DNA from 2 places in the Bradyrhizobium sp. sBnM-33 genome. Region 2 is predicted to be linked to the other one. Evidence: riboswitches for the same ligand, from Rfam matches in the RefSeq annotation. Region 2 holds a riboswitch; the other holds the start of a gene.
The links. Region 2 has a riboswitch for glycine ahead of RX328_RS10075 (D-amino acid dehydrogenase). Riboswitches for the same ligand answer to the same signal wherever they lie in the genome.
Positions count from the first base shown of each region.

Region 1: it holds a riboswitch for glycine, as region 2 does, so the genes downstream of both, gcvT (glycine cleavage system aminomethyltransferase GcvT) here and RX328_RS10075 (D-amino acid dehydrogenase) in region 2, are expected to answer to the same signal.

Region 1 covers NZ_CP136624.1:4,276,798-4,293,058, reverse strand. The annotation lists gene RX328_RS19655 (Bug family tripartite tricarboxylate transporter substrate binding protein) at 1-733, shown strand, start outside; gene RX328_RS19650 (hypothetical protein) at 832-1,050, shown strand; gene alaS (alanine--tRNA ligase) at 1,100-3,772, opposite strand; glycine riboswitch at 3,984-4,074, shown strand; gene gcvT (glycine cleavage system aminomethyltransferase GcvT) at 4,215-5,360, shown strand; gene gcvH (glycine cleavage system protein GcvH) at 5,387-5,752, shown strand; gene gcvP (aminomethyl-transferring glycine dehydrogenase) at 5,925-8,813, shown strand; gene RX328_RS19625 (hypothetical protein) at 8,930-9,913, opposite strand; gene RX328_RS19620 (hypothetical protein) at 9,910-10,911, opposite strand; gene recA (recombinase RecA) at 11,022-12,110, opposite strand; gene RX328_RS19610 (hypothetical protein) at 12,653-12,832, shown strand; gene RX328_RS19605 (hypothetical protein) at 13,582-13,761, shown strand; gene RX328_RS19600 (DUF6894 family protein) at 13,926-14,219, shown strand; gene RX328_RS19595 (PilZ domain-containing protein) at 14,236-14,571, opposite strand; gene RX328_RS19590 (hypothetical protein) at 14,683-14,913, opposite strand; gene RX328_RS19585 (hypothetical protein) at 14,993-15,271, opposite strand; gene RX328_RS19580 (PaaI family thioesterase) at 15,514-15,975, shown strand.
Region 2 covers NZ_CP136624.1:2,166,328-2,182,588, forward strand. The annotation lists gene RX328_RS10045 (sterol desaturase family protein) at 1-704, shown strand, start outside; gene RX328_RS10050 (Rieske 2Fe-2S domain-containing protein) at 864-1,184, shown strand; gene RX328_RS10055 (NAD(P)/FAD-dependent oxidoreductase) at 1,447-2,664, shown strand; gene RX328_RS10060 (sugar phosphate isomerase/epimerase family protein) at 3,476-4,318, opposite strand; gene RX328_RS10065 (FAD-binding oxidoreductase) at 4,804-6,153, opposite strand; gene RX328_RS10070 (CoA-acylating methylmalonate-semialdehyde dehydrogenase) at 6,989-8,476, shown strand; glycine riboswitch at 8,838-8,934, shown strand; gene RX328_RS10075 (D-amino acid dehydrogenase) at 9,089-10,315, shown strand; partial or broken gene RX328_RS10080 (dihydrodipicolinate synthase family protein) at 10,527-11,162, opposite strand; partial or broken gene RX328_RS10085 (acyl-CoA dehydrogenase) at 11,439-12,610, shown strand; gene RX328_RS10090 (CaiB/BaiF CoA transferase family protein) at 12,622-13,845, shown strand; gene RX328_RS10095 (ABC transporter substrate-binding protein) at 14,704-15,816, shown strand; gene RX328_RS10100 (ABC transporter ATP-binding protein) at 15,987-16,261, shown strand, end outside.

The DNA of each region.
Region 1 (16,261 bases), 2.1 Mb from region 2:
TGCTGACCCCGACGGAACGGTCATGCTGCTCGCGCCGCTTGGATTCATGATGCTCTTTCCGCACGTCCACAAGACACTCAGATACGAGCCGCGGGATTTCACCCCGGTGTCGACCGTCGCCTCAACCCCGACCTTGCTGACGGTAGGTCCGAAGGTGCCGGGTGACGTAAGGACCCTTGCAGATTTCGTCGCCTGGTGCCGCGCCAACCCAAAGCAAGCCACCTACGGCACGGCGGGTGCCGGCACCACGCTGCATTTCCTCGGTGCGATGCTGGGCCGCACCGCCGGCTTCGATTTTCTTCACGTACCCTATCAAGGCAACGGCTCGATCCAGGATTTGCTCAAAGGGGAGATCGCATCAGCCATTATGCCAGTCGGCAGCTCCCTGGGCCTCGTCCGATCCGGAGATCTTCGTGCACTGGCGACCACCGGACCGCACCGCAGTCCGTTTCTTCCCGCTGTGCCAACGGTGGGAGAAGCTGGATATCCGTCGCTTGAGGACCTCACGTGGTATGGGGTTTTCGTTCCAGCGAAGACGCCAGCGAATATCGTCGAAAAGCTCAATGCTGCTATCCAAAGGGCCCTGCGCACCGACGAGGTAAAGTCCGGCATGGCAAAATTAGCAGTCGAAGTTGACGCGATCTCCATGGGGGACTTTGCCCGGCTGATCGCATCGCAATCCGAACGATGGAAAGCGATCGTTCAAGCAACCGGGTTCGTCCCGACTGATTGAAGGCCCCGGGGGCGCCTACCAGGCAATATCCTGCATTCCGAGCCAGGTGCACTGGCGGACTGGTGAAGCTGGCTCCTATCCAAACCGGGAGCCTGCACATGCAAGCACCTCGGATCCATTTCATTGTCGTGTCACCAACCACTCGAAGCTCGATCCTGCTGATGAGATCCGATCGCCGCACCTCGGCAGCGCTCATGGCAACCATCGCCTTTCGCAACGTACCGACGTTCGATCCGAGCGATACGATTCCGCCGAGCACCATGACAATCGATCCGATGGCGGCGACCTGGCTGGAGCCGAACGGCCGAGCATCATAACGAGCGGCAATGCGACGCCGCAAGGTTCAATGCCAGAAATGGCGGCAGGTCAGGCCCCAGCCATCGCCTGTTCGATCGCCGACAGCGCCGCGTTGGCCTTGGCTCCATCGGGGCCGCCAGCCTGCGCCATGTCGGGCCGGCCGCCGCCGCCCTTTCCGCCGAGCGCTTCCGAGCCCTTGCGCACCAGTTCGACGGCGTTGAATCGCGCCGTCAGATCGGCGGTGACGCCGACGACGATGCCGGCCTTGCCGTCTTCGGTGACGCCGACGATCGCGACGACGCCGGAGCCGATCTGCTTCTTGCCGTCGTCGACCAGGCTCTTGAGATCCTTGGTCTCGACGCCCTCGACCGCGCGGGCCAGTAGCTTGACGCCGCCCGCTTCGCGCACGCCGCCGGCCGCCGCGCCGTTGCCCGCGCCGCCACCCATCGCGAGCTTCTTGCGCGCATCCGACAGATCGCGCTCGAGCTTCTTGCGCTCTTCCATCAGCGCTGCGATGCGCGCCGGCATGTCGTCGACGCTGGTGCGCAGCTCGAACGCCGCCGTCTTCGCAATCGCCATCGTATCATTGGCGTGCTTGCGCGCATGACGCCCGGTCAAGGCCTCGATGCGTCGTACGCCTGAGGCCACCGCACTTTCGCCGGTCACCGAGATCAGGCCGATATCGCCGGTGCGGCGCACATGGGTGCCGCCGCACAATTCGACCGACCAGCCGAGCGCGTTCTGGCCGTGCGCGCGGGCCTGCTTGCCCATCGAGACCACGCGGACCTCGTCGCCGTATTTCTCGCCGAACAGGGCGCGCGCGCCGGCTTCGCGGGCATCATCGACCGCCATCAGCCGCGTCGTCACCTCGTCGTTTTCGAGCACCACGTCGTTGGCGATGTCCTCGACGCGGGCGAGCTCTTCCGCCGTGATCGGTTTTGGATGCACGAAGTCGAAGCGCAAACGGTCGGGCGCTACCAGCGAGCCGCGCTGGGCGATATGGTCGCCGAGCACCTGGCGCAGCGCCTCGTGCAGCAGATGCGTCGCCGAGTGATGGGCGCGGATCGATGACCGGCGCGCATGATCGACCTCGAGCTGCAGCGCGGTGCCTACCTTCAGCGTGCCCTGCTCCACGGTGCCCAGATGCGCGAACAGATCGCCCGCCTTCTTCTGCGTGTCGGTAACGCGGAACTTGACGCCCTCGCCCGTCAGCAAGCCGGTGTCGCCGACCTGACCCCCGGACTCCGCATAAAACGGCGTCTGGTTCAAAACGATCGCGCCGCTCTCGCCCGTCTTCAGGCTGTCGGCATCCTTGCCGTCCTTGACCAGCGCCGTGACCACGCCCTCGGCGCTCTCCGTGTCGTAGCCAAGGAATTCGGTGGCGCCGAGCTTTTCGCGCAACGGGAACCAGATGGCCTCGCTGGCGGTATCGCCCGAGCCGGCCCACGACGCGCGCGCCTTTTCGCGCTGCCGCTCCATGGCGTCAGAGAACGCCGCCTGGTCGACGCTGATGCCGCGCGATTTCAGCGCGTCCTGCGTGAGATCCAGCGGAAAGCCGTAGGTGTCGTACAGCGTGAAGGCGGTGTCGCCGTCGAACATGTCGCCCTTCTTCAGGCCGGCGCTCTTCTCGTCGAGAATCGCTAGCCCGCGCTCCAGCGTCTTGCGGAAACGGGTCTCTTCCAGCCGCAGCGTTTCCTCGATCAGGTTTTCGGCGCGCACCAGATCCGGATAGGCCTGACCCATCTCGCGCACGAGGGCCCAGACCAGACGATGCATCAGCGGCTCGCGCGCGCCGAGGAGCTGCGCGTGGCGCATCGCACGGCGCATGATCCGGCGCAGCACATAGCCGCGGCCTTCGTTCGACGGCAGCACGCCGTCGGCAACGAGGAAGGCTGAAGAGCGCAGGTGGTCCGCGATGACCCGGAACGACCCAACGTTCTTTTCCTCCGGCCCATGCCCGAGGGCCGAAGCGGCGGCATCGATCAGATGACGGAAAAGATCGGTCTCGAAGACGCTGTCGACGCCCTGCAGGATGCAGGCCATGCGCTCCAGCCCCATGCCGGTGTCGATCGACGGGCGCGGCAGCGCGACGCGCTCGTCCTTCGTCACCTGCTCGAACTGCATGAAGACCAGGTTCCAGAATTCAAGGAAGCGATCGCCGTCCTCTTCCGGGCTGCCCGGAGGCCCGCCCCAAATATGCTCGCCGCGGTCGATGAATATCTCGGAGCACGGACCGCACGGGCCGGTGTCTCCCATCGCCCAGAAATTGTCCGAGGTGGCGATCCGGATGATGCGGTCGTCCGAGAAGCCGGCGATGTTCTTCCAGTGGCGCGCCGCCTCCTCGTCGTCGTGGTAGACGGTAACGAGCAGCTTGTCCTTCTTCAGCGCGAATTCCTTTGTGATCAGGTTCCAGGCGAGCTCGATCGCACGCTCCTTGAAATAGTCGCCGAACGAGAAATTGCCGAGCATCTCAAAGAAGGTGAGATGCCGCGCGGTGTAGCCGACATTGTCGAGGTCGTTGTGCTTGCCGCCGGCGCGCACGCATTTCTGCGAGGTGGTGGCGCGCTGGTAAGGGCGCTTCTCGACGCCGGTGAAGACGTTCTTGAACTGCACCATGCCGGCATTGGTGAACATCAGCGTCGGGTCGTTACGCGGCACGAGCGGCGAGGACGGCACGATCTCGTGGCCGTTCTCGGCAAAGAAGTCCAAAAATTTCGACCTGATCTCGTTAACGCCGCTCATGTCCATTCCAATCGGAAATATGGCCGGGTTGGGCTGCAAATAGCCCAATCTTCCGGCCGAACGCTTTTAGACAAGGGCCGTCGCGGTGTCCAGAAACTGTGCAGGCGGATCATAGGCTTGCCGCAGCACACAAGATGGCGCGCAAGTCCCGTTGATAATGCTGCGGCTGCGTTGACAGGCTTGGCAGGGCTGTGTTTCCCTCCTATCTGTAAGACGTCACGTCGGGAGAGATCGGCTTAAGCGCCGGCGCCGAAGGAGCAACCGCCCCGGAAACTCTCAGGCAAACGGACCGCGTGATGAAATAGCATCTGGAAAGAGACGCCGGGCAAACATGTGCCCAGGGCGTCCGCCGACGGGATAATACTCTCAGGCACAGCGACAGATGGGGCTTTCTTTGGGTTGTTCGGGGGCTGGTCCCCGGAACCCGCTGAGGGCCTTAACGATGCTGGCACGCGATGAAGCTCCCCTAAAACGCACCCCGTTGCACGCGCTTCACGTCGGGCGGGGCGGCAAAATGGTTCCCTTCGCGGGCTATGAGATGCCGGTGCAATTTCCGGCCGGCGTGCTCAGGGAACATCTGCATACACGAAGCGCCGCCGGCCTGTTCGACGTCTCCCATATGGGCCAACTCACGCTGCGGGCGAAATCCGGCAAAGTGGAGGACGCGGCACTGGCGCTGGAGCGGCTGTTGCCGCAGGACATCCTGGCGGTTGCGCCGGGACGGCAGCGCTACGCGCAGTTCACCAATGAAGACGGCGGCATTCTCGACGATCTGATGGTGGCGAATTTCGGCGACCACCTGTTTCTGGTCGTCAACGCCGCCTGCAAGGCCGAGGACGAAGCGCATCTGCGCGCGCATCTCTCGGATACCTGCATCATCGATTCGCTGACGGACCGCGCGCTGATCGCGCTGCAGGGGCCGAAGGCGGAGTCGGTACTGGCGAAGCTCGGCGCCGACGTCGCCACCATGCGGTTCATGGATAGCGGCCCGCGCCAGGTCGCCGGCCTTGACTGCTTCGTCTCCCGCTCGGGCTATACCGGCGAGGACGGCTTTGAGATCTCGGTACCGGCCGAACAGGCCGAGGCGCTGGTGACGGCGCTGCTCGATAACACCGATGTGCAGCCGATCGGACTTGGCGCGCGCGACAGCCTGCGGCTGGAAGCCGGGCTCTGCCTCTATGGCCACGACATCGACACCACGACGACGCCGGTCGAGGGCGCGCTGGAATGGTCTGTGCAGAAAAGCCGCCGCAGCGGCGGCGCCCGCGCCGGCGGCTTTCCGGGCGCAGAAAAAATCCTCTCACAGTTTGAAAAAGGCGCATCGCGCCGCCGCGTCGGCTTGCGCGCGCAAGGCCGCGCGCCGGTGCGCGAAGGCGCGCTGCTGTTTGCCGATACTGCTTCGAACGATCCCATCGGCAATGTCACCTCGGGCGGTTTTGGCCCGAGCCTCAATGCGCCGGTGGCTATGGGGTATCTGCCGACCGCACTCGCCGCAAACGGCACGCAGGTCTTTGCCGAAGTGCGCGGCCAGCGCCTGCCGCTGCAGGTCGCAGCCATGCCCTTCGTTCCCAACACTTACAAGCGCTGAACCTGCAAACGCTGAAGGAAGTTTTCATGACGACGCTGTTCACATCCGACCACGAATGGCTCCGCATCGAGGGCGATGTCGCCACCATCGGGGTCACTGATTACGCGCAGTCGCAGCTCGGCGACGTCGTGTTCGTCGAACTGCCGAAAGTCGGCCGCGCCCTGAAGAAGGCCGAAGCCGCCGCGGTGGTCGAATCGGTGAAGGCCGCCTCCGACGTCTACGCGCCGATCTCTGGCGAAGTGATCGAGGTCAACGAAGCGCTCGCCGCCGAGCCCGCGCTGGTCAATTCCGACGCCGGCGGCAAGGCGTGGTTCTTCAAGCTGAAGATCGCGGACAAAAGCGAACTCGGCGGCCTGATGGATGAGGCCGCGTACAAGGCACACACGGCGTGAGGATGATGAGGCAACCGGCAACCTCATACTCGCTGTCATCGTCCGCGGAGGCGGACGATCCAGTACGCCGGGAAGTCTCGGTTCAATCGCTGACGTCACGGCGTACTGGATACCCCGCCTTCGCGGGGTATGACGCCGGGGGCGGGCATGACGATCAACAAGGGAAATTGCGATGAACGCGCCGCTCAACACCACCGCCGCAGCCGCCACCGATTTCGTTCGCCGGCATATCGGCCCCTCGCCGCGCGACATCAGCGCGATGCTGGAGAGCGTCGGCGCGAAAAGCCTCGGCCAATTGATGAGCCAGACGCTGCCGTCGACGATCCGGCAGAAGGCGCCGCTGGATGTCGGCCCCGCGTTGAGCGAAATCGAGGCGCTTTCGCATATGCGCGAGCTCGCCGCGCAGAACCAGGTGTTCACCTCGCTGATCGGCCAAGGCTATTCCGGCACCATTCTGCCCACGGTGATCCAGCGCAACATTCTGGAGAACCCGGCCTGGTACACCGCCTATACGCCTTATCAGCCGGAGATCAGCCAGGGGCGGCTGGAAGCGCTGTTCAACTTCCAGACCATGATCTGCGACCTCACCGGGCTCGATGTGGCCAACGCCTCGCTGCTCGATGAAGGCACCGCCGCAGCGGAGGCGATGGCGCTGGCCGAGCGCGCCTCGCAGGTGAAAACAAAATCGTTCTTCGTCGATGCGGAAGTGCATCCGCAAACGCTCGCCGTGCTGCGCACCCGTGCCGAGCCGCTGGGCTGGAATCTCGTCCTCGGCGATCCCCTCGCCGATCTCGAAGGCGCCGATGTGTTCGGCGGTCTGCTGCAATATCCGGGAACGACGGGCGCGGTGCGCGACCTCCGGCCGGCGATTGCTTCGCTGCGCGCCAAGGGCGCGCTCGCCGTCGTCGCGGCCGATCTGCTGGCGCTGACGCTGATCGCCTCGCCCGGCGAACTTGGCGCCGACATCGCCATCGGCTCGGCGCAGCGGTTCGGCGTGCCGATGGGCTATGGCGGCCCGCACGCGGCTTATATGTCGGTGCGCGACGCGCTAAAGCGCTCGCTGCCCGGCCGCATCGTCGGACTGTCGGTGGATTCGCGGGGGCAGCCGGCCTATCGGCTGGCGCTGCAGACCCGCGAGCAGCACATCCGCCGTGAAAAGGCCACCTCCAACATCTGCACCGCGCAGGTGCTGCTGGCGGTGATCGCCTCGATGTACGCGGTCTATCACGGCCCGGAAGGCTTGACGCATATCGCCCGCACCATGCACCGCCGCGCCGCGGTGCTGGCGGCGGGACTGACCAAACTCGGCTATGCACCGGCGTCGCCGGCGTTCTTCGATACGATCACGGTTGCCGCGGGCGCGAAGCAGAGCGAGATCGTCGCGCGCGCGCTCGTCGAGAAGATCAACCTTCGCATCGGTGACGGCACATTCGGCATCGCCGTGGATGAAACGACAACGGCCGCGACAGTGGAAGCGGTGTGGCGCGCCTTCGGCGGCAAGCTGTCTTATGCAGATGTCGAGTTGGGCGCGCGCGAAACGTTGCCCGCCGAACTGAAGCGCGACAGCGCCTTTCTCGTCCATCCCGTGTTCCACACGCATCGCTCCGAGACCGAGCTGCTGCGCTATATGCGTAAGCTCAGTGATCGCGACCTCGCGCTCGACCGCGCCATGATCCCGCTCGGCTCCTGCACCATGAAGCTGAACGCGACCACGGAAATGATCCCGCTGACCTGGCCCGAGTTCGGCTCGCTCCATCCGTTCGCCCCGCGCGAACAGGCGGCCGGCTATCACGCGCTGTTTGCGCGGCTGGAAAAATGGCTATGTGACATCACCGGCTATGACGCGGTCTCGCTGCAGCCGAATTCCGGCGCGCAGGGCGAGTATGCCGGGCTGCTCGCGATCCGCGCCTATCATGCCGCGCGCGGCGAGCCGCACCGCAAGGTGTGCCTGATCCCCTCCTCCGCGCACGGCACCAATCCGGCGTCTGCCAGCATGGTCGGCATGGAGGTAGTTGTGACGGCCTGCGACGCGCGCGGCGACGTCGACGTCGACGATCTCCGCGCCAAGGCGGAGAAGCATTCCAAAAATCTCGCCGCCGTGATGATCACCTATCCCTCGACACATGGCGTGTTCGAGGAGCACATCACGGAGATCTGCGACATCGTGCACAGCCATGGCGGCCAGGTCTATCTTGACGGCGCCAACATGAATGCGCAGGTCGGCCTCTCGCGCCCCGGCGACTACGGCGCCGACGTCTCGCATCTCAACCTGCACAAGACGTTCTGCATCCCGCATGGCGGCGGCGGCCCGGGCATGGGCCCAATCGGCGTGAAGGCGCATCTCGCGCCCTATCTGCCGAGTCATCCTTCAAATTGCGATCCCACGACCGACGGCGCCGTGCCGCATCCCGTCGGGCCGGTATCGGCGGCGCCGTTCGGCTCGGCATCGATCCTGACCATCTCCTACATCTACATCCTGATGATGGGTGGCGAAGGCCTGACGCGCGCCACCGAAATGGCGATCCTCAACGCCAATTACATTGCGAGCCGCCTCGATCCGCATTTCCCAGTGCTTTACAAGAACGCCAAGGGTCGCGTCGCGCATGAATGCATCGTCGATCCGCGCCCGCTGAAGGCGACAAGCGGCGTCACCGTCGACGACATCGCAAAGCGCCTGATCGACTACAGCTTCCACGCGCCGACCATGAGTTTTCCGGTGCCGGGCACGCTGATGATCGAGCCGACGGAATCGGAATCGAAGGCGGAGCTGGACCGATTCTGCGACGCCATGATCGCGATCCGAAGCGAAATCACGGAGATCGAGATCGGCCGCTGGAAGGTCGAAGCCTCGCCCTTGCGCCACGCCCCGCACACCGTGCATGACATTGTCGATGATGCGTGGAACCGCGCCTATAGCCGCGCCACGGGTTGTTTCCCCGATGGCGTCTCGCGCACGGACAAATATTGGAGCCCGGTGGGACGGGTCGACAATGTCTATGGCGACCGCAATCTGGTGTGCTCGTGCCCACCGGTGAGTGACTACGCGCAGGCGGCGGAGTGATGCTCTTGTAGGATGGGTAGAGCGATAGCGAAACCCATCATAGCGCCGCATCTGTGGTGAGAGACGCGATGGGTTTCGCTGCGCTCTACCCCATCCTACGGTCTACGGTCGTGCCGCTACGGCGCAACAAGCACCGGATCCCAACGCCACAAATTATCGTTGGTCAGGTGCGTGCCACCCCACCAGCGGTCGATCGGGTTATGCCGGCTGAAATCTTCGGTGCCGGCCAAAATTGCCTTGCCGAGCGCGGTGAGCGATAGCCGGCTTTCCCTATATCGCGCGAAACGCTCATGCTCGTCGTGCATCTCGAGAGTGAATGGCCATTCGGCGAGGCCCGACACAGCCGGGATCGGTGCCAGCGCAAGTCTCTCCAGCAGCAAACCGGCTTCCCAGTAACCGAACACGCGTCGCTGAAAGCGCTGCCTGTGATGGGGAAAGACGTCAAAGGGATGCCCGTAGCCGGCCGAGATCAATTCCAGCATCCGCAGTTCGGAGGCGCCGAGCCCGGTTGCGCGTCCTGGAAGCTCTTCGAGCATTTCCAGAACACACCGCCTGAGCTGCGGCAAGATGCTGAGGTCCCTGCTCAGCAGATCGAACCACGGTTCTGGCGTGAGTGAACGGTAGGCCTGCCAGGCAAGGCTTGCGACTTCAAGATGACCGTCGGTTATCTCCACGCCCGGGAAATTCAATTCGGCAAGACGCGCCGGTTCTATTTCGTTAAGGGAGGCATCCACATGTCGCAGAATGATATCCAAGCTTTTGGCCTGCGGGCCGAGATAGTCCATCAGCCAGATCAGTATCAGTTGGGCATTGGGCGGGGCTTCCATCCAGAGCTCGACGGCCTCAAAACGTTCGCAAGCCTCGATCAATCCGAGGTCGTTGATTCCGAATTTCTGCAGGCGCGGCGGCGGCACGGAATCGAGCCAGTGCGAGCCCGCCTCTTGCGTTGTCCTCGTCGCCAAGAACGCCGCACGCTCCGCATCGGAACGCGGCGGCCCCCAGACCAGCCGAGGCTCGATGGCAATCGCGAGGTCAGCATGACCTGCCGACACCACGCCGCCCGCGCTGGAGGAATCTGCTGTCAGGATCAGGCGCGTCATGGCACGCCAGCCCGCGCGCGTCCGGGCTTCACCAGCGCCGGATTCCAGCGCCAGAGATTGTCGTTGGTCAAATGCGTGCCGCCCCACCAGCGGTCGATCGGATTGTGCCGACTGAAGTCTTCCTTATGGGCGAGAACAGCCTCGCCGAATTCGGTGATCGACAGCTCGCTTCGCAGATAAGCCGTGTGCCGGTCCCGCAAATTTTCACGGTCGAGCGTGCGCAGTTCCTCGTCGAGGCCTGCCACGGCCGGTCGCGGGCCATGCGCAAGCCCGTCCAGCAGATAGCCGCATTCCCACTCGCCGAAGATGCGCGTTTGCCGCAGTTGGTAGAGATGGAAGAGCGCATTCGTGAGCGAGTATCCCCGAGCAATCAGCTCGAGCATCCGCGTTTCGGTGGCGCCAAGCCCTGTCGAACTTGACGGCAGTTCTTCAAGCAGATCGATCAAAACGGGCTTGAGAAGCGGAAGCGCGCTCAAGTCCTTGTAGAGCAGATCGAAGCAGGCCTCCGGCGTCGGCGCGCGATAGGCCTGCCAGGCCGCGCTCGCCGTCGCCAATTCCTTTTCCGTGATGTCAACGGCCGGCGGCTGCCACCTGCCGAGCCGTTCAAGCTCAATCATCGCGAGGTCAACCAGACGAAACTTCAACTTCGCGACAGTCTCCGGATAAGATCGGAAATAATCGAGCAGCCAGATCAGTTGCAACTGCGCATTGGGTTGCGTGTCGAACCATAGTTCGACCGTCTCATAGTGCTGACAGAATTCAGCCAGACTGAGATCCCTGCGACTTCTGTTTTTGGTTTTGTTCCACCCGGTGGCAAAGTCCGACCAGTGATGCCCGGGTTTCAGATCTGACGTGCCCGGGCCAAGATAGGCTGCGAGTTCGTCCGGCGAAGGCAACGGTCCCCAGCCGAAGCGAAAGAAGAAAGTAAGCGCGAGATCGGCGAATTCCGACTTGGTGAATTCCGGGATCAGCCAGCCGGTCAGGATCAGAGGCTTCATCACACTCACCCACACCACCAAACAAAACGGGCGCTGAGAACGTCGGCAACTCAACGTCCGCAGCGCCCGTCCGTCACTTCAGGCCTTAACCCCTGAAGCATTTCCAAAGCTTATTCGTCTGCCGGCTCCTCGCCCTCGGCGTCGCGCTCGGCGGGACCGGCCAGAATCTGCTCGGCGATCAGGCCGGAGTTCTGGCGAATCGCCATCTCGATCTTGGCAGTCATGTCAGGGTTGGCCTTGAGGAAGGCTTTTGCGTTCTCGCGTCCCTGGCCGAGCCGCTGGCTGTCATAGGAAAACCAGGCGCCGGATTTTTCGACGATGCCGGCCTTGACGCCGAGATCGAGGATCTCGCCCATCTTGGAGACGCCCTCGCCATACATGATGTCGAACTCGACCTGCTTGAAGGGCGGCGCCAGCTTGTTCTTCACCACCTTGACGCGGGTGGTGTTGCCGACGACTTCGTCGCGCTCCTTGATCGCGCCGATGCGGCGAATGTCGAGGCGGACGGAGGCGTAAAATTTCAGCGCGTTGCCGCCGGTGGTGGTTTCAGGCGAGCCGTACATCACGCCGATCTTCATGCGGATCTGGTTGATGAAGATCACCATGGTGTTGGACTTGTTGATCGAGGCGGTGAGCTTGCGCAGCGCCTGGCTCATCAGCCGCGCCTGCAGACCGGGCAGCGCATCGCCCATCTCGCCCTCGAGTTCGGCCTTCGGCACCAGGGCCGCCACCGAATCGACCACCAGCACGTCGATCGCGCCGGAGCGCACCAGCGTGTCGCAGATTTCCAAGGCCTGCTCGCCGGTATCGGGCTGCGAGATCAGGAGCTCGTCGATGTTGACGCCGAGCTTGCGCGCATAGACCGGGTCAAGCGCATGTTCGGCGTCGATGAAGGCGCAGATGCCGCCCTTCTTCTGCCCTTCCGCCACCGTGTGCAGCGCCAGCGTGGTCTTGCCGGAGGATTCCGGCCCGTAGATTTCGACCACCCGCCCCTTCGGCAGCCCGCCGACACCAAGCGCAATGTCGAGCCCGAGCGAGCCCGACGACACCGTCTCGACATCCATCGAGCGATCGTTCTTGCCCAGCTTCATCACCGAGCCCTTGCCGAACTGGCGCTCGATCTGGGAGAGCGCGGCGGACAGGGCCTTGGTCTTATCCATGGAGGATCCTTCAACGATACGCAGGGCAGTAGCGGACATAATACGTGCTCCTTATGGCGGGGATTCGCGAGCGGGAAAACGGCGGTGAGCGGCTTTTAGGATTCGATTTCGTCTAGGAATCCATGTACCATCTTTGTTCTATGTTCGCAATATGTTCTTTTCGCCGGATTCATTTCCGAGTCCTTCGCCCGCACAAAAAATAAAAAGAGGGCCGCCTCTCGGCGGCCCTCTGCCGGTACAAATTGGTTCGGAATGAAAAGCAGCCCCGGCGACATTAAGCATAGAGTCATCCACACGCATTTTTGGAGTCCGTAACACCACGGTGTTTCGGTACCGGAACTAGAATCCCAGCTCCCGGCGTGTCCTGACGAAGATGGCCCCGCTCCTCACCTTCCGCTGCCCGGAGGTGACCCGGCGCGGGGCTGGCGCCTTCGGCCCCCAAGTCCGAATGCACGATCCGCGGTGAGCGCACCGACTTAAGTATAGTTTTGCACTTTCCCCGGAACGGATTTCGCCGCAGTGCGTAATCGCAGCGGGTGCGACGGGTAGTGGTGACAGGTAGTAAACGGGGAACCAGTATTGTGCCGGGCAAGAAATACCTCGCGGAACAAGCGGCAACCTTTCTCAAATTTGCAATGGCCACCACGGATCCGGAAGTTGCCGCGGGCTTTCTCGACAAGGCCGCCGACCTTCGGGCCAGAAGTGAAGAGGCGCCCGACGCCAGCCCCCGGGCGCCTGATGTAGAGCAGCCGGAAAGCTAGCTCTCGCGATGAGGCCGCCGAACCGGCGGCCTCATCGTTATCCGATCTGTAATCGGGAGGTGGTGACGTCACCTACAATTTTAGGCGTGCTCGGTTCGATCTGAACTGTCCATCAAGGCGCCGCACGCTATGCCCAGCGGCATGCACGTGACCGCCCCCGTGACCACCCTTGCCTACGAACCCATCCTGCCGACGCTTCAACACCATGGCGCACATCTCCTCACATGGCTGTTGAACCTCAGCCGCACGCCGGAGCCGTCAAGGCTGCCGCAGCCCGTCCGGCCGGACGCGCCGTCGAGAACCCATATTCCGCCGCGGCAGCCTTATCCATCGCGGCAGGAATAGGAAGCCGGCACCCCGGACATCCCGGATGGCCGTCCAAGCGGGCAGATACTCCCCCCGCGCGCCCCGTTCGGCGTGCTCATCGCCCAGCAAATTTGTCTCGGGCGCGTTGAACCTTTTTCCTATCGCCCCCGACAACATTCTTGCCTGGGATATTGCATCACTCGGGGAATAGGCCTGCGCCGCCAAGCGACCATACTCCGCTTGCGCGGCGCAGTGCTTTTTGTGCGCCGCGGAAATTGGGTCGGCAAGGGAATTCGGTCACGCCCATGGGGTTGAAACTCGATGGGAGGGAGCGGATTCGGCCGTGCGCGTCGCGGCAAAGGCATTGTCAGCGGCTGTAACAATTCCAATTTTAAATGAGAGGTCCGGTTCGAAGCGGTCGAGAGCCGCAGCGGAATTTCCATATGATCCACAAGGGCGTCGAATACACCGTGACGGCGGTCGCTCCGGGCATCTGGAAATGGCAATTCCGTATCGGGGACAGGGTCGTCACGGGCAAGACCGAAGCCAAGCTCAATCTGCTTGCTATCCGGCGGGTCCAGCTTCGGATTGATCGGGAGCTGAAAAAAGCCAAACGGGAGTAACCAGCTCGGCGGCGGCTTCCGCGGGCCTTCCACCCGAGAAATTTCTCCGCAAATCATCAGCTTAGAGCTGAGCGATAACCCGGTTTACATGCCCGATAACGTGCTTGGGCCCGTAAAAACCCGGAGTTGATTTTCCGATACGCGAGGAATTCACTCGCCGGAGGATGGGGATCTCGGGGCCAACGGCGGCCCCTTTTGCATTTGGTCAGCTTGCCATGCCGATCTTTTTCTTCAGCGTTCGACATGGCGAGGACGCATGCGTCAGCACTGACGGTGCGGAATTTGCCGATCACAACGCCGCGTGGAAGGAAATGACCGGGGTCTGCGGTGACATGATCGCGGAGGTTTCCCGGAAGCTGGCTGAAAACGCCGAATGGCAGATGGAATTGCTGGATGAATCCAAAAAGCCGATATTCCGGATTCGCCTGATGGCCGAGACGCTGCAGGATACCGATTAAACGAAAGGCAGATTAGTCAGGCATGAGCCTTCCGGGAAGCGGTATCGGATTCACTTGGCGGCGCGACGCCGTTGCGCAGCTCACGGGCGGAGACGAAGCGGACGCCGACCAATTCGCCCCTGCGCCAGATCAGCGTGCATACCCGCCGCACCTCACCGCCTGCGGTGAGAGAAAGGCCGAACACCCTGGGAACCGCGAGGTCGCCCACATCCAGGCAGGCGCCGTTCTCGGAAATGTCGAGGATGTAGCACTCGATCCATGGCGCATCCGGCGCCGGAATCAGGAATCCCGGCTTGCGCAAGTCGACCCGAACGAATTTGCGGGCACCAAGGTCTTTGCGGTCTCTCGCCATGATTTCTCCTGAGCGGGAAACGCTAGGCGGAATACCTGAATAGCGGGTTATCGGAATCCGGCAAAAATCGAGGAGTCGATGTTAATTCCGGCGCCAGGCGAGCTGCATCGCCTAATCGGCGCTGGCAAGCCGGCGCATGGTGAATTCGATGTCGCCACTGGGCAGCTCGCGCCAGCTTTCGACCGAGCTCATATAGGCGGCCTTGGGATAGCGGTTGAGGAAGTCGCGCGCCCTCGCCCTCGCTTCGTCGCGCGGCAGCGTGAAGGTCTCACGCAAAAAGCCGTCGTCCGGCTTGCGCCGTCCGGCCATCCGGCTCGCGAGATCGCGCGGACGAAAGACCATGTCGTAACTCCAGACACATGACGACAGGTCTAATATAGGGGTGGCGGCGAACAAATCCTACTCGCCGCTGTCGCTGACGTTACTGGCTGGCGCTGCCGGTCTTGCTCTTCTTGGCGGGCGCCGCGGCCTTGGGCGCCTCGGTACTGCGCACCGCGCCCCAAGGATCGGAAGAAGCCTTGGCATCGGGAATCTTCCTTAAAGAGTCCTTGTAGGCTTTTTCCCTGATCGCATCCTGCTCCTTTTCCTCCGGCGTCTTGGACTGGAATTCCGGCATCAGGTTGATGTTGGGGGTCGACATCTGCGCGTAGGCCGGCACCGTCAACAACACCACCATCGCGGCCGCGCTCAGCATTTTCATGACGCTCTCCTTTTACGTTTTGGCAAATCTACCACCCCCTCAACCGGGCCGCCAAGCACGGCGGCCCCAACCTTTGGTCGACGTAGCTCGGCGCGGGGCGCAGGCGTGCACTTGCAGGATTCGGCGATTGCGTCCAATCGCTCCGGATCGCGCCGTATTTGGGGCGCGGCGTCAGTGTTCCCTTCGCCGCAATGGCCACTACAATGCGCAGACAATAATATCAGGCAAGGAAACGGGCGTTCATGCAACAACAGCCACAAACAACGGAGTTCGGCATTGCTGAAGCCAGGCGGGTGCTTGGCGAGGTGTTTGCGCCATGGGTGATGGATCTCAATCTGTCGATCGAGCGCTTTGACTCTGCCCCGCCCGGCGATGCCGCTGACTGGCAACCGGGCGCGATCCTGCGCCTGCCGTTCTCGGAGCGGCTGTGCCGCAATGGGGGCACGGTCTCGGGCCAGGCGCTGATGGCATTCGCCGACACCGCGATGGTGATCGCCAATCTCGCCGCCAACCGCGGCTACCGCGCAATGACGACGGTCGACCAGACCACGCATTTCATGCGCGCGGTCTCTGCCTCCGACGTACTGGCCGACGCGCGCGTGGTCCGCCTCGGGCGCACCATGAGCTTCGGTCGCGTCACGCTGCTTTCCGCCGCCGACGCCAAGCCGGTGGCGATGGTCTCGAGCGCGTTCGCGATGATGTAGCGCCGTAGGGTGGCAAAGGCGCTCTTCCGCCGTGCCCACCATTCCAGCGTTCGGTGCAAATGATGGTGGGCACGCTTGCGCTTTGCCTACCCTACAAGCTGCGAGCTGATTTGCTGCGCGTACAAGCACAATCTCGTGCAGCGGCCTGCGACACGATGGCACGACGGGCAAATCACTCAAAACCTGTCCAGCCCTTCGCGCAAAAATATTCCGCTTAACTTGTCACGCAAATCATCTGCATAACTCCGCCCGTCTCACCCGATTGAGGGGCGGCTCGCGATCGTCA
Region 2 (16,261 bases):
ACATCCAGCGACGTCAACAGACTGACTTCAAATACAATGCTAAATGGCCCGACCCGGACAATTCGGCGTTCATGTTCGGAAGCCAGACCGCCGAGAATGTGTTCTTGACGATGTGTAGCGGCGTCCCCGTGTGGACGGTCTATGAGGTGTTCGCCTGGTGGATGTTTGCCAATGGGTACATATCTTATCTCGATCTTCAACAACATCCGGTCTATTTCATCGCGCTATTGCTGCTCGTACCGATGTGGGCGTCGTTGCATTTCTATTTAATCCACCGCCTGATCCATATCAGGCCGCTCTACCACATCATCCACAAGGTGCATCACAAGAACGTTAATCCGGGCCCCTGGTCTGGCCTGTCGATGCATACTTTTGAGCACATCATCTACTTCTCCGGGTTTCTGATCTATTTCGTCGTGCCCTCGCACCCGCTGCACGCAATGTTCTGGCTTATGGTTCAGGCGCTGGTACCGGCGCGGGGCCATCTCGGCTTCGACCGGATCGTGACCGACGAGGAGAAGTTCATCGATACTGACGGCTACAATCATTACCTGCACCACAAGTACTTCGAGGTGAACTATGGCGACCGGTTGGTTCCGTTGGACGAGTGGTGTGGCACGGCGCACGACGGTTCGCCGGAGGCCGACGAGGCCATGTACAAGCGGTTGAAAGCGAGGAAGTGCTCGCCCGCTGTCTCGCATTGATTGTTATAAGGTCGGGTGGTACATGCGCTTCCGTTCCGTGTGCGCTGAACGCACGCGGGCGGTTGGCGTTCTTCCGTCGGCAACGCCAGGAGTGGCCGTAGAATTGTGCCGCACCCGTCGACCGTCGGCGATAGGTAACCTAAATCAGAGGAAGATTCATTGACTATCGTAGGAGAGTGGGTGGCGGCTTGCGCCCTCGATGCGTTACAGCCCGAAGAGGCACTTCGCTTCGACCACGGAGGGCGCACATTCGTGATTATTCGCTCGCCGGAAGGTGACTACTTTGCGATAGACGGCCACTGCTCCCACGAGAAGGTCCATCTCGCAGACGGCATCGTCGATGGCCATATCATCGAATGCCCTAAGCACTTCGGGACTTTCGATTACCAGACCGGCGAGGCACGGGCGCTGCCTGCATGTGTCGACCTGCGCAGCTACGAAGCCAGGGTCGAGGGGAACATTATCTTTATCAAGATCTAAGTGAGCCAGCGGTGAAACAGCGTCGTGTCGAAGCAACGCCTAATTGTACTGCGGTCACTCTGGCCGGTGGAACAGCGCCTTCTAGACGGCATCGAGCGCCCATCGGACCTTACCTGACGACGATCAAGGAAGCGGGATTCGTCCTCATTAGCATGTCGTGTATCGATGTCGCGCGTGTCGCCCTGATTGCGCGCGCTAGGGCCATGTGCTTTGAGGCGCAAGCTCTCGAACATGGTTCGGTCGCTTGAGCAACGAACCCGCAATGGTTATCGTGGGAGCGGGCGAGGCCGGAACGGCCGGAGCGATTGCCCTGCGCGAGGGTGGCTGGCGAGGCCCAGTCATCCTGATCGGCAACGAAGCTATGTTGCCATACGAGCGACCGCCGCTATCTAAGTCGATCCTGATCGAGGAGATGAATCCTGGACCCAAGCTTCTCGTCACTCCGAAGCGCCTCGCAGAGTTTGCAATCGATTATCTCGAAGGACGGAACGTCGAGCGGATAGATCGCGCGGCACACACCGTCACACTTTCGGATGGGGCACAGCTGATCTACGAACGACTGCTGCTGACCACGGGCGCCCGGCCTCGAAAGCTGAGCGTTTCGGTCGCGCCAGGGAGCAGAATCGCGACGCTGCGCACGTATGCGGATGCGTTGGCGATCAGCCGGATCGTTAGACGCGGCTGCGAGCTGGTCGTCATTGGCGGCGGCTTCATCGGGCTCGAAGTTGCCGCGAGTGCCGTGTCGAGAGGCGCTTCGGTGACTGTGGTCGAGGTTGGCCCGCGGCTGCTGACGCGGGCAGTCCCGGCGCCCATTGCCGAACTCATCAGGGCTAAGCACGAGCGTGCGGGCGTGTGCATCGAGACCGGCGCCATTGTCGAGGGTATAGAAGCGAATGAAAGACGCGCTAAAGTCGTGCTGGCAGACGGCCGCACGCACCTCGCCGATTTGGTGCTCGTTGGCGTCGGCGCCGTGCCAAACGTCGAACTCGCGCAAGCGGCTGGATTGGCCGTCGACAACGGCATCGTGCTGGACGAGACGCTGACTACCTCGGATCCGCACGTCTTCGCGGCAGGCGACTGCTGTTCGTTCCCGCATCCCCTCTACGGCGAGCGGATCAGGCTGGAGGCGTGGCGCAACGCGCGGCAACAGGGTGCGGCGGCCGCAGCCAACATGCTGGGCGCGAACCGCCCCTACGAGAACGTGCCCTGGTTCTGGTCGGATCAATACGACGAGACGCTCCAAATCGCCGGTCTCTGTCGTGAAGAGTATGTCCCGGTAGCCAGGAGCCTTGGCCCGAAGGGCCAGCTCTTCTTCTACCTGGCCGCCGACGGACGCCTGGTCGCAGCATGCGGCTTCGGTTGCCTGGGCTCGATCGCCAAGGAAATACGTTTCGCCGAGATGATGATCGGCAGACGGCTTGCTCCCAAGGCGGAAGCGCTTGCAGATCCGGCGGTTAATATGAAATCTTTATTGGTTTAGCATCGAGCTCTGCAGGCGGGGGTGAAGAACATCTCGGCTGGCTTAGAACAACGCTGTGCGCGGTTTCTCGTTCATATCTCCCGAAGGCGACGCGCTCGCCGTCTGGCTGGTGCGCAACGTCGAAACCCGTCGCCGGCCCCGCTCGGGTCCGCTGTTCAGCAGCGACCGCACTGCAACGCGGAGTGTCTGCAAGTCGTAGCTCAAATTTCGCGCGATGCCGTTCGGCGAACGCAATTTTATAGCGCTCAAATCGTCGGACCTCCTGACAAAAGCTGTACGACGATCAGCCTATCGGTCTGTGACGACAATCCTTGGTCCGGACGGTCCATGCAGATGTTTCCCGCAAGGGCGACGCGATGATGAAGCGGAAAATGGTTAGAGTCTCGGGCCAAAGCTGCGGGCGCTTTGGGCCGAGTTGAGGTCGCGCAGGATCGGAACCGCTAGTGGCGTTCGCGTAAATGTCATGCAGGGGGTGGTCGAAACCAAGGTACGCAGCGCCGAAACGGCCAACTCGACCAGGCGGGAAAGCATCACGCCGTCAACACTGCGCGCCTCCTGCGACGCAGAACGAAAATGAAAGGCCGCTCACAATCTAGGTCGGCCGTCGCATTTAAGATCAGTCAACCAGCCCCGGCGACCGGAGGCAAGCCGCAACCCAACAACGGGAATGTTCGATAGCAACGTTTCCGGTCAGGAACCAGGCTGTTTATTGCCTTTCGGGCACGCTTCTACAGCGGGCAGGGAGGCCGCCCCAATTGGGCGCTTGTTTGCAGCTTTGCAGGCAGCACACAGATCGTGGCGCCGGCCGGGCTCACGGCTCTTTAGCGATCCGGTCCCACAAGACCCGGATTATGTTTTTCATGACCAGCGCATCCTGCCAACGATCGGAAAGCTCTTTGCCGTCCGGACCCGTGATGGCGTAAGGTGGCGGACCCAGTTCACAGAGGAAGGTCAGAGTCGCGTCCGGCGCGGCGCGCCTCTTCCAGGAGCGCATGCCGTACTCCCACCAAGCCATGAACAAGGAAACCCAGCCCTTGTGCTGCGGAAAGCCAAGCGAGACCTGCACCTGCTCGCGACTTCCGATCCGGCCATGAATGCCCCAAGCATTGTCGAGAATGCGGTGGATCAGCGCGTGGTTGGCGTCATCGACTGGCCAGGCGAATTCTCGGCCGACCAAATAATGCGAGAGATCAGCCGTCAGCCGTAGATCCGGAAAGCAATCGAGAAGCTGGAGCGTGAAGAACAGATCGGTCGTCATGCGGTCGCGATGGGTCTCGACGTGCACGGCGACACCGGCCTGTTCCGCCAGTCGCCGCCAGCCTTCAAGCAGGGGAATGCAGGCCTCCAGCCGCTGCGGACGAACATCCGGCTGCAGGTTGACATGATCGGCACCGAGCCGCGCCACTAGCTCGAGCACGGGCTTTAATTCATCGACAGTCTTCGGATAGCACTGCGCCTGCCAGATCATGCCATGCGACTTCAGGAATCCTGCCGCCTCGGTCGCGAGGACGGGATCGACGAAGCGCACGCCAGCGCCATCAAATCCGGCATCGCGGATCATCGCGAGCTGGGTCTGCAGCGGCCATTCCGGAGTATCGGCCAGCCGCCGCTCCATCGCCCAGAGCGACTGCAGGACGCGCAGTTGTTGCGCCATCGATCAGGCCCGCGCCGGCATGACTGCAGGCAGCCTGCTACTCGCGGCGGTGTCCGAGGCGATGTCGTGCTGACCGTTCTTTGGACCGCTCCAGATTATGGCCAACGTGCAGGCCGCAAGGAACATGGCGTAGCGGGCGCCGGCCACCATGTGTCGTAAGTCGCCACCTGGTTTACACCACCGGGCTGCCCCCTTGCCGTCCGAACACGCGGTCGAGTTCGTCAGGTTACATTTTGTCGTCGTAATGGGCATGGGACAGCACCTTTTTGATCGAGACGGAAGTAAGCGATACGAACCAGCGAGAGGGATATCCGGACGATTTTGAGCCTGGTACATAGACAGCAGTTGATTCGACAGGGTGATAGAGCACATTTGCTCGGCCTGCGCTTTCTTCAAGCTCACGTTCGAAGATCAAATTTGCGAGCTCCCAGCGCTGCCCAGCTACTATCCCTCGTGATCTACTGGCGCGGCCCAGAACTCATCCATCAAATCACTCTCCCCGGATTGAGTATGCAGCGCGGATCAAGCACCTGCTTGATCCGACGCATCACCTCCAGCTCTTCTGGGCTACGCGAATAAATGAGATAATCCCGCTTCAGCGTACCGATACCGTGCTCGGCAGAAATCGATCCTCGATGTTGGCGCACGCGCTCGTAGACGATCGTGTTGATACGATGCTCCGCGCTGGCATCGATCGGCCCGGCGGAAATGCACAGATGGATATTGCTGTCGGCGACATGGCCGAAAACGGAAACGTGAACTCCTGGATACTCCGTCTCCAGCGCTGCGGTCACTTCCTTCGCATACAAATCGAGGACACCAATGGGCAGGCTAACATCGTATTCGATAAGACGTGGCAGCGCACCCAATGAAAGTCCTTCGCGTATCTTCCAGAACCGGCCGCGCTCCTTTTCGGACTGGGCGATCAGCGCATCCGATATCAGCCCTTCCTCAAACATTGCACTCAGAAATTCCTCCAAGCCGACCGTCTCGCCGGATTGCTCAATGATGACGATAAAAGGGTAATCAGCCTCAAAAATCTCAAAACCCTCCGCTTGGCAGCTGAAGCGGAAGAATGTTTCCCACATCAACTCAAACGCCGAGAGGCCGGTCAACGATTTCCGAGCTTGACGAAGCAGTGCGACGACATCCTCGTAGCTGTTCAATCCACACAACGCCGTTGCCCGATGGACTGGAAAAGGCTTCAGCTTCAGCACCGCGCGAGTGATAACACCTAGTGTCCCTTCCGATCCGATGAAGAGCTGCTTCAGATCATACCCGGTATTGTTTTTCTGCATGCGGTTGAGCGATGAAATCACCGTCCCGTCGGCCAGCACCGCCTCCAGCCCCAGTACATTATCGCGCGTCACACCATGACTGATGACGCGGATGCCACCTGCGTTGGTGGCAAGATTGCCGCCGATCTGGCACGAACCCCGCGCGCCGAGATCGATTGGCAGCAGAAAACCCGCTTCTTCCGCCGCCTTCTGCGCCACTTCCAGAATGGTGCCGGCCAGCACCGTCATCGTGCCAGCGGCGGTGTCGATCTCCTCAACACCAGAAAGCAGGTCCATGGCAATGACCACATCATTGGGGTCCGGATTGGCCCCGCCTGCCAGCCCAGTCATACCGCCCTGCACCACCACTGGGTTGCGATAGCTATTGCAGACTCGCAACGCCTTCGAGATTTCCTCGACGGAGCATGGCCGGATGTAGATCATCGGCAAATGGTGGCCAGTATGGCTGCTGTCGCTCCTCGCCTTTGTGGGGATGCGCTCCCCGGTCAGAACGAGCTGATCGCCGAGCGCCTGTTGCAACGCTCCAAGAAGCTTCACGTCGTCCGGCCTGCTCATGAATATCTCGCTACAAAGAGACAATGGTGCAGAAAGTTCAGCAGACCGGTCACTTGCAGCTCTGGCAGGGCGACCAGATGCACTGGGGTCGTGATCGTCGATCGCAAGCTGGAATGAAGATTCCCGCGTCATTTTTTTTGTCCAAGGTCTGCTAGCGGCTAAAGCCGTCGAAAATCATACGATAACAACACTTGGGTAGAGTCTTGCAAATCACTTGTTTGCGCAGAAATCCTGCATTTGAGGGCTGCAAAATGACGTTTTGCGGAGGGGCTCGAGAGGTGCTTTTGATTTCTCATCGCCTTTCAGGAGTGTTTGTGTTGCTCGCTAATTGCAACAGCATGAAGCAATTTCAACGCGATAGCGGCGGAAAGAAAAGGACTTGTTGCGCGACGAAGAGCGTGGCGCTTTAGCGTCGCGTTTGCAGGAGCCGCAACATGAATTCTGGCGTCATCTCGAACAAATCTGGCGGTTCACCGCCAATCGTCAGTTCGGCCGCCGCGTCTTCTCAGCTCAGCACAACGGATGCACTACACGAGCATCGATGGAAGAAAGATCATTGGCGATGCGGCCGGCATTGGTGCGTGAATGCAGGTCCTCGACCGTCCGCTGATGTTCAGACCGTCGAACGGTAGTTGATTTCGCTGGATTGCGCACCCTGGGTTCACATGAGCCATCTCATCGCATTCGAGTTTGCGCAGAAGCTCGCTTCGATTGCGCCGCGTGGCCTCCATCCCGCGTTTCGTCACCGGATTCGAGGTCCTCGGCAGCTAGATTGCTTAAGAACCAAAAGCTCGGAGTAAGACACATGCTAAACTCGATGGGCCATCACATCGGTGGCCGGCACTATGCCGTTCAGGGATCGAGGACGCAGCCGGTTTTCAATCCCGCAACGGGCGAGCAGACGGGGCTTCTGTCGCTCGCAAGCAAGGCCGACGTTGACCATGCAGTTGCGGCCGCGGCACATGCATCCGAAGCATGGGCGGAAACCACGCCACTTCGACGGGCTCGCATCCTGAACCGGTTTTTGCGCATCATTGAAGAGCGCACGTCGGAACTCGCAGCCGTGATCAGCGCCGAACACGGGAAGGTACACGCAGACGCGGTGGGCGAGATCCAGCGCGGCATGGAGGTTGTCGAGTTTGCGACCGGCGCTCCTCATCTCCTCAAGGGTGAGGTCACCGAAAATGTGGGCTCCCGTGTCGACAGCCACTCCCTGCGGCAACCGCTTGGAATTGTGGCTGGCATCACGCCGTTCAACTTTCCTGCGATGGTGCCCATGTGGATGTTTCCGGTCGCGCTCGCATGCGGCAACTGTTTCATCCTCAAGCCATCCGAGCGTGATCCGTCAGCCTCTCTTTTGATCGCCGACTGGCTGAAGGAAGCTGGCCTACCCGATGGGGTCTTTAACGTCGTCCAGGGAGACAAGGAGGCGGTCGACGCCTTGCTTCATCATCCCCACATTTCGGCGGTCAGCTTCGTGGGATCGACCCCCATCGCCAAATATATCTACGAGACGGCGGCGAAGCACGGCAAGCGTTGCCAGGCGCTCGGCGGAGCGAAGAACCATATGATCGTGTTGCCGGATGCGGACCTGGACCAGGCTGTCGATGCGCTGATGGGAGCCGCGTATGGATCAGCCGGCGAGCGCTGCATGGCCATCTCGGTAGCTATTCCAGTCGGGGAGGGGACTGCCAACGAACTCATCGCCCGACTCACGCCGAAGGTTCGTAGCCTCAAGATCGGACCGGGGACCGATCCGGAAGCCGAAATGGGCCCATTGGTCACGCAGCAACACCTCATGAAGGTCACCGAGTACATCGATGCCGGCGTAAGCGAGGGCGCGAAACTTATCGTCGATGGTAGAAATTTCAAGATGCAGGGCTACGAGAAAGGATATTTCATCGGCGGGTCGTTGTTCGATCATGTCAAGCCCCAGATGAAAATCTACAAGGAAGAGATCTTCGGTCCCGTCCTGTCGGTGGTGCGAGCGAAGGACTACGGCGAAGCGGCCACCCTCATCAATGCGCATGAGTTTGGGAACGGAACCGCGATCTTCACACGCGATGGAGACATAGCGCGAGAGTTTGCCCATCAGATCAAGGTCGGGATGGTCGGCATCAACGTTCCTATTCCGGTACCGATGGCGTTTCACTCGTTCGGAGGTTGGAAGGCCTCGCTCTTTGGTGACCACCATATGCATGGTCCGGAGGGCGTTCGGTTCTACACGCGGCTGAAGACGATCACATCTCGATGGCCAACCGGCACTCGTGCTGGCGCCGACTTCATTATGCCGACGATGAAGTAGTCGCCTATCAACTTACGGCAAATGCAAGTGGCACGCTCGTGCGATCGTGTGCATCCTGATGGATTGATGGAGGGAGCCAGCGATCCAGCGCAGCGATAGTGTCGTCGATGCGCGCTGAAGCGGGTCCTGACTGGGCATTGGGAAGGTTGTGTGCAGAGTATGATCCCTGATGAGTAGAGGTGTGTGAGAACGTTGCTAATATCACTGTGAAAGAGAGAGCATAGCGCCGCCGAGGAGGGCTTAAGGAGGCTTCAGCCGCCTTGGCATATTTGTCGAAAGCGTTTTGCAACTTTAGCTCAAGGCTTTCGGGTAACTAAGCATCGTTGACCTTCATGACCGACTAACCTATTATGGTGTCATACACGACGAAGTGGGAGAGATCGGGAGTCCTGCGGACGTCCGACGCCGATGGAGCAACCGCCCCGGAAACTCTCAGGCAAAAGGACCACTTCGTTAGAAGCAATCTGGAGAGAGGCATCGGAAGACGCCCACCGAAGGGGATGTTCGTCACGATTCACGTGAATGAACTAAGCTCTCAGGTACCGAGACAGATGGGGCTATCCAAGTCACTGCGTGACTTGGGCGAGCCAACTCGGGAGCCGAGAGAAGTCTATGAGCCACATTGTTATTATTGGTGCTGGTATCACTGGCGTGACCACGGCCTATGCGTTGACCGAGCGAGGCCATGCGGTCACGGTGCTAGATCGGCACCGGTATCCCGCCATGGAAACGTCGTTCGCGAATGGTGGCCAGTTATCAGCCAGCAATTCTGAGGTCTGGAACAGTTCCGCGACAATCTTGAAGGGATTGCAATGGATGTTCCGAAAGGACGCGCCGCTTCTGATGCGCCTCACTCCCTCTTGGCATAAATATTCCTGGATCGGCGAGTTCGTCTGGAACGCCCGGAACTATCGTCAAAATACAATTGAGACGGCTCGGCTTGCTATTGAAGCTCGACGGCATCTTTTTTCGATAGCCGATCGAGAGCAGATTACGTTCGATCTGGAACGAAGAGGGATTCTGCACATCTATCATGACAAGCAAAGCTTCGAGGCCGGCTTGCGCGTCAATGAATTGCTCCGTCAGGGAGGCCTCGACCGGAGCGCGGTGACGCCGGAAGAAATCCGTGCCATCGAGCCAACCCTTCAAACCCAGTGCCATGGTGGCTTTTACACGCCGTCAGACTCCACCGGCGATATTCACAAGTTCACGCGTGGGTTGGCAGCAGCATGTGCTAGGCGAGGAGTGACATTTGTGTTTGACGCGAACGTGGACACAATTGCCACGTCTGGAAGCAAATTCTCCATAGGCTGGTCAGAGGGGACATTGCAACCAAAATTTTCAATCGAGGCTGACGCGACCGTCGTGTGTGCAGGAGTCGCGAGCCGGAAGTTCGCAGCGATGTTGGGTGATCGGCTGAACGTCTACCCGGTGAAGGGTTACTCGATAACGATCTCCCTCGATTCCAAGCAGAGCAGACAATCCGCGCCCTATGTGAGCCTACTCGACGAGACGGCAAAAATCGTCACCAGTAGACTGGGCGCGGACAGGTTTCGAGTTGCGGGAACGGCGGAGTTTGACGGGACCAATCGTGACATACGTATGGATCGCATCCTTCCGCTCATCGAATGGGTGCGTCGGCATTTTCGCGATGTCGATACTTCGAGTATCACTTCGTGGGCCGGTCTACGTCCAATGATGCCTAATATGATGCCCGTGGTCCGGCCTGGTCGCCGGCCTGGCGTCTATTACAATACGGGCCATGGCCATCTTGGATGGACGCTTTCAGCGGCGACAGCGGAGATTCTTGCAGACTTGATTGGTCCGGCGCAGGGATAAAAGGCCGTTAAGACCGCAGCATGATGGTTGCGATTGCTTAGGTCCGAGAGAGGTGGCGAGCGTGCTCACGTCGACAAGCGATCCAGGTCGGCGCGCCACTGCAAAAAGTCTAAGGGCGAACCGAGCAGGAGGGCCAATTTTTCTGCTCGATTTCGGCGCGCGCAGGAGCGGCAGCATCATCATCGCGCGCCAAATGCCCGCATGAGTAGGATTACCGCGCATTAACCCAGTCGTCCTCGCAGTGCTGCGCCGTCAGCAATCCGCGATAGGCGATTTCTTTATCGATTCGCGCGGCGAGCGCGCCGCTCACGGTAACGATTGGTGAGCGTACCTCGGCGCTGTCGATCAATCCCGTTCGCCACAGCCAATACTTTGCTGGCGCGGGGCTGGGCTCGGCGAAAAGAAGTTGGGCTAGTTCGGCAATGCCTTGCCAGACCGCCCGCGCCTCCTCGGTGCGGCCGACGTGAAGATGCGAGCGGACGCTTGCGAACGCGGCCGTCTCGACATGGGCCGAGAGCAGGATGGCGCCGTCGGCGCCATCGCAGAGCGCATCAAAATATTGCGCGTCTTCTCCGGTCAGAACGCCAAACCGGGCGGGACGCTGACGTAAGAGTTCGATCGATTGCGCGCGATCAGCGCCGCAGTCCTTCAGGCCCACGATATTGGAATGCTGGGCAAGCGACAGCAGCGTCTCGTTGGTCAGGCCGACCGCGCTGCGGTAAGGAATGTTGTGGAGCAGGACTGGCGAAGACGCGTGATCGGCGAGCGTCGTAAAATGCTGCAGCAGCCCGCGTTGCGAAGGGCGCAGGTAGTACGGGTTCGAAATCAGATATCCGTCGATCCGCCACGCCGGGAGGGGCCATTCGGCGTAAAACTGCGCAAAAACGAAATTTCTGCAGAATTATGTGAATGGAGCCGCGAATTTGGTGAAATGCCGCGCGATATCAGATGAAAATTCCAAGAGATTTCTCGGCGAGAGCAGAGAGCCGTGACGATGCCGGCATACGGGCGACGGGCCTCTTTCTACTACCGCCAATGTAGTCACCGAAATTCCATTCTTACGCTCTGTCCCGAAGGCGCCTAGCCGGGTTTGAGCATAAAAACCGTCATTACGGAGCATGCCTTGCAAGCCATCAATTGGGAGGATCCGCTTTTTCTGGACCAGCAACTCACCGAAGAGGAGAGATCGGTTCGCGAGACAGCACACTCCTATTGCCAGGAAAAACTCATGCCCCGGATACTCGAAGCCAACCGGCGCGAGACCTTTCACCGGGAGATCATGACGGAGATGGGAGTGCTCGGGCTTCTCGGTGCCACAATCCCCCATAAGTACGGCGGAGCCGGGCTTGGCTATGTCTCCTACGGTTTAATCGCGCGCGAGGTCGAGCGCGTCGACAGCGGCTATAGATCCGCGATGAGCGTCCAGTCCTCTCTCGTGATGCATCCAATATATGCCTACGGGACCGAACAGCAGAGGCGCAAATACCTACCGAAACTGGCCCTGGGGAATGGGTCGGTTGCTTCGGTCTCACCGAACCCAATCACGGGTCCGACCCCGGTTCGATGATCACTCGCGCCAAGTCGGTGAATGGCGGTTTTGAGCTTACCGGCTCCAAGATGTGGATCACCAACGCCCCCATCGCGGACGTGTTCGTCGTCTGGGCGAAGACGGACGACGGCGTCATCCGAGGATTTGTGCTCGAACGAGGCGTGCCGGGTTTGAGCACGCCGAAGATCGACGGCAAATTCAGTCTACGGGCATCCGTCACCGGAGAGATCGTAATGGAAGGCGTGCGCGTGGGCGAAGACAGCCTTTTGCCGAACGTCAAGGGCCTCAAGGGGCCGTTCGGGTGCCTCAATCGTGCGCGCTACGGCATCTCCTGGGGTGCGATAGGAGCTGCTGAGTTCTGCTGGCACGCAGCCCGTCAGTACACTCTGGACCGCAAGCAGTTTGGACGGCCGCTCGCCGCGACTCAGATGGTGCAGTTGAAGCTCTCGAATATGATGACCGAGATCGCGCTCGGCCTACAATCGAGCCTTAGGGTAGGACGATTGATGGAGGAGGAGCTCGAGGCTCCGGAGATGATCTCTCTCGTTAAGCGCAACAACTGCGGTAAGGCGCTCGAGATCGCACGCGTCGCGCGGGATTTGCACGGGGGCAACGGAATTTCCGATGAATTCCACGTCATCAGACACATGATGAACCTCGAAGCTGTCAATACTTACGAGGGGACTCACGATATCCACGCTCTTATCCTCGGTCGGGCACAGACCGGCATCCAAGCGTTCAATTGATGGCTCTCCAAATGAAAGGATGTCTAACCGGACTTCGTGTTTTGGACCTCAGCCGTGTTCTTGCAGGGCCGTGGGCCGGACAGATATTCGCCGATCTAGGAGCGGAAGTGATCAAGGTGGAGCGTCCTGGAGTCGGAGATGACACAAGGTCGTGGGGTCCCCCCTTCCTCACCGATGGCGCTGGTTGCCCAACTTCGGAAGCGGCTTACTTCCTTTCGTGTAATCGCGGAAAGAAGTCGGTCACAATCGACATCACGAATCCTGCTGGGCAAGAGCTGGTTAAGAAATTGGCGGCCAAATCCGACTTCTTGCTCGAGAATTTCAAGGTCGGTGGACTGGCCAAATACGGACTCGCCTACGAAAATTTGCGTCACCTGAACCGCGGCTTGATCTACTGCTCGATCACCGGATTTGGTCAGGATGGACCTTATAAAGATCGCGCGGGCTACGACTTCATGATCCAAGCGATGGGGGGTCTCATGAGTATCACGGGACTTCCGGACGGAGTACTTGGAGGCGGTCCCGTCAAAGTGGGAGTTGCGATTACGGATCTGTTCACGGGCATGTACGCTACGGTTGCGATGCTTGCGGCGCTCGAGCACCGAAGGCACACCGGCGAAGGACAAAGTATCGATCTATCGTTGTTGGACGTTCAAGTCGCTACGTTGGCCAATCAGGCTCTTAACTACCTCACGTCAGGAGAAGTGCCGGGGCGGCTCGGCAATGCACATCCAAACGTCGCCCCTTACGAGGCGCTACCGACATCTGATGGACATATTGTCCTCGCGGTTGGCAACGACGGCCAATTCAATCGGTTCTGCGCGGCGGCCGGCCGGCCGGGTTTGTCCGCGGACCCACGCTTTGCAACGAATCCAGCCCGAGTGCAGAACCGCGGCATTCTGAGCCCGCAGCTTGCATCTCTGATTTCCGCGCAGTCGACCGATCACTGGCTGGAGGTTCTCGAGGCGGCTGGCGTCCCTTGTGGACCGATTAACACCTTGGACCGGGTGTTCGATGATCCCCAGGTCAAGCATCGTGAGATGTGCATGAATGTGGCTCATTCGACCGGCGGAAAGCTCCGCCTTGTAGCGTCTCCGATGAAGTTCTCGGCGACACCTGCCAGCGAAACCCTAGCTCCCCCGGTACTCGGACAGCATACAGAGGAGGTTCTATCGGAGCTGGTAGAACTGCCGAAGGATATAATCGAGACCCTGAAGTGGCGCGGCATCATCTAGCTTCGGCGTACGCGACACTACCGCCGCTAGGCGAGAGCTTCAGGACTGGATCGTTCACATGTCGAATCCAATTGGCTCGATTCGCCGTACGGACACAAAACTCCGCTCGTTGCTGAACGAAATGGCGTGCGACTTCTTCGTCCACCTACAGGCTGTTGAAGAAGTCGGTAGCGAAGCGTTTCGGATCGCGATTCCCTAGGATCAAGATTTTTCTTGGGGGCTCGCGATGCGGGAAGTGACGAACGGTCTGGCTCGCTTTTCAGTTATGTGGACCTGGAGGGGACACCTCCCGCGCCAGCGCCCTCCACTCAGGCGGTGTAATCATGCAGGTCAACAAAGTTCATTCCGTCCCACCATCGATTGCGTCGCCAAGGATTCTCGGCGAAGACGAAGGCTGGTTGTGGGATCTCGCCAATGGAACGGAATCCCGCGGACAGCCTCGTCTGGGTCGTCGGTCTCGGTGATGATGGCGTCATGGCGTTCACCAACTTCGGCATCGAAACCTGATGGAGCTCATCAGGATACACAAGCAAAACCCGAACTCCTCAAGCGATGAAATCGGGATCCATTGTCCGCGCCTTAGCCCGGATGGATGCGGCTCGAGCGCAACGAACGAGTCATCGAAGCCCTTGAACGATCGGAATTGCGGCCAGGCGACGCTGCCAACCTGAGATAGCACCTGGAGCCAGTTTGCGAAAAGTGAGAGGTAGGGGGAAAGAATCTTCGCAGTTTCGGTTGGATGTGCAGAACTTCGGCTGTAATAGGTTAAAGATCGTGGAAATTCGACCCCCGGAATCGATAGCATTTACTCGGGACAAGCTTCCGGAGGGCCGGAATTCAACACGCGAGGAGGGGAACGTGAACCGTTTGATCAACCGCAGGCGTTTCATGAAGGCGACATCGTCCGCTATCGCGGTGGGTGCGCTGTCTTCCGTTGCCGGCCCGGTGTCGGCCGCATCATCGGACGCGCTAAGGCTGAACATGAGCGCCGGCAATTTCGGCGAGGCGATTATGAACGCCTTTGTGAAGCCCTTCGAGGCCGAGACCGGGATCAAGGTGATGCCCGTCTACCAGGATATCAGAGCGGCCCAGGTTGGGCTCATGGTGAAAACCAATAGCGTCACCATCGACGCGATTCTCGTAGGCCAATCCACCGCTCTTGGTCTGGTTGCGGGCGATTATCTTGAGAAGATCGACTACTCAATCTACAACCAGCAGGAGTTGGACGAGATCGCAGACTATTGCAAACATCCATTCGGCTTCGGCGCCTATATCTATTCTTTGAACATGGTTTACAACACCAAGAAGTTCCCGGCTGACAGGCCGCGGCCTACCAACTGGGCCGAGTTCTGGAACGTAGCGAAATTTCCCGGCGTCCGCTCGCTAGGGTCTGGCCAATTCGGAAACCCTCTCCCTGGGCCCTTTGAGGAAGCGCTGCTGGCGGACGGCGTGCCCATGGACGCGATCTACCCGATGGACATTGATCGCATTTTCGCCAGCCTCGACAAGATCAAGCCGCACATTCGCAAGTGGTGGACGGCTGGAGCCGAGATCCTGCAGATCATGCGCGATGGCGTGGCCGATGTCGTGCAATCCGTCGACGGACGGGCCCTATCCTTGATCGATCAGGGCGATCCTTTCGAAATCAATCGGAATCAGGCCAAGCTGACCTGGGACCATTGGATTATCCCAAAAGGCAGTCCGAATCCGCAGAACGCGCAGAGGTTCATTGCATTCACCAGCCGCGCCGACCGTCAGGCGGCCTTCGCCCAGCTGTTCGCGCAATCTCCGAGTAACAGAAAGGCCTACGAGATGATACCGGAGAAGGTGGCCCGAAAACTTGCTACCTATCCTGACTACATGAAGACCAGCTTTCCGGTAAATGGGAAGTGGTACGCTGAAATCGGATCGGACGGCTTGTCAAACTCTCAGCGACTTATCCAGCGCTGGAACGACTGGATTGTGCGCTAAATCGCAGGTGTCCTGTGCATGAGCTCTTCCTGAAGAGGTGAGCTCGGCAGCGCGCGCCGCTCTGCAAGATCGGCGCGCTGCGCTTCCGTTACTGGCGCAATCTGGTTTCTGGAGTATCAGTAGTGACTGTTTATGTTAGAACTGTAACCCCGCTTGCTGAGGCTGAGGTGTTGGCTCAAAGCTCTGTTTCCGCGCAAATCGAATTCTGCGACGTCACAAAACTGTATGGGCCGATCGCTGCGGTTAGAGACTTGTCACTCACCGTTCGTCGTGGCGAGTTCCTGACCATTCTCGGTCCGAGTGGTTCGGGCAAGACCACAGCGTTGATGCTGCTCGCCGGGTTCGTGGCACCCAGCAAGGGGGACATCCTTATTTCTGGGAAGTCGGTAGCCGCAGTGCCGTCTTACCGGCGTGACCAGGGCATCGTCTTCCAGAGCTATGCGCT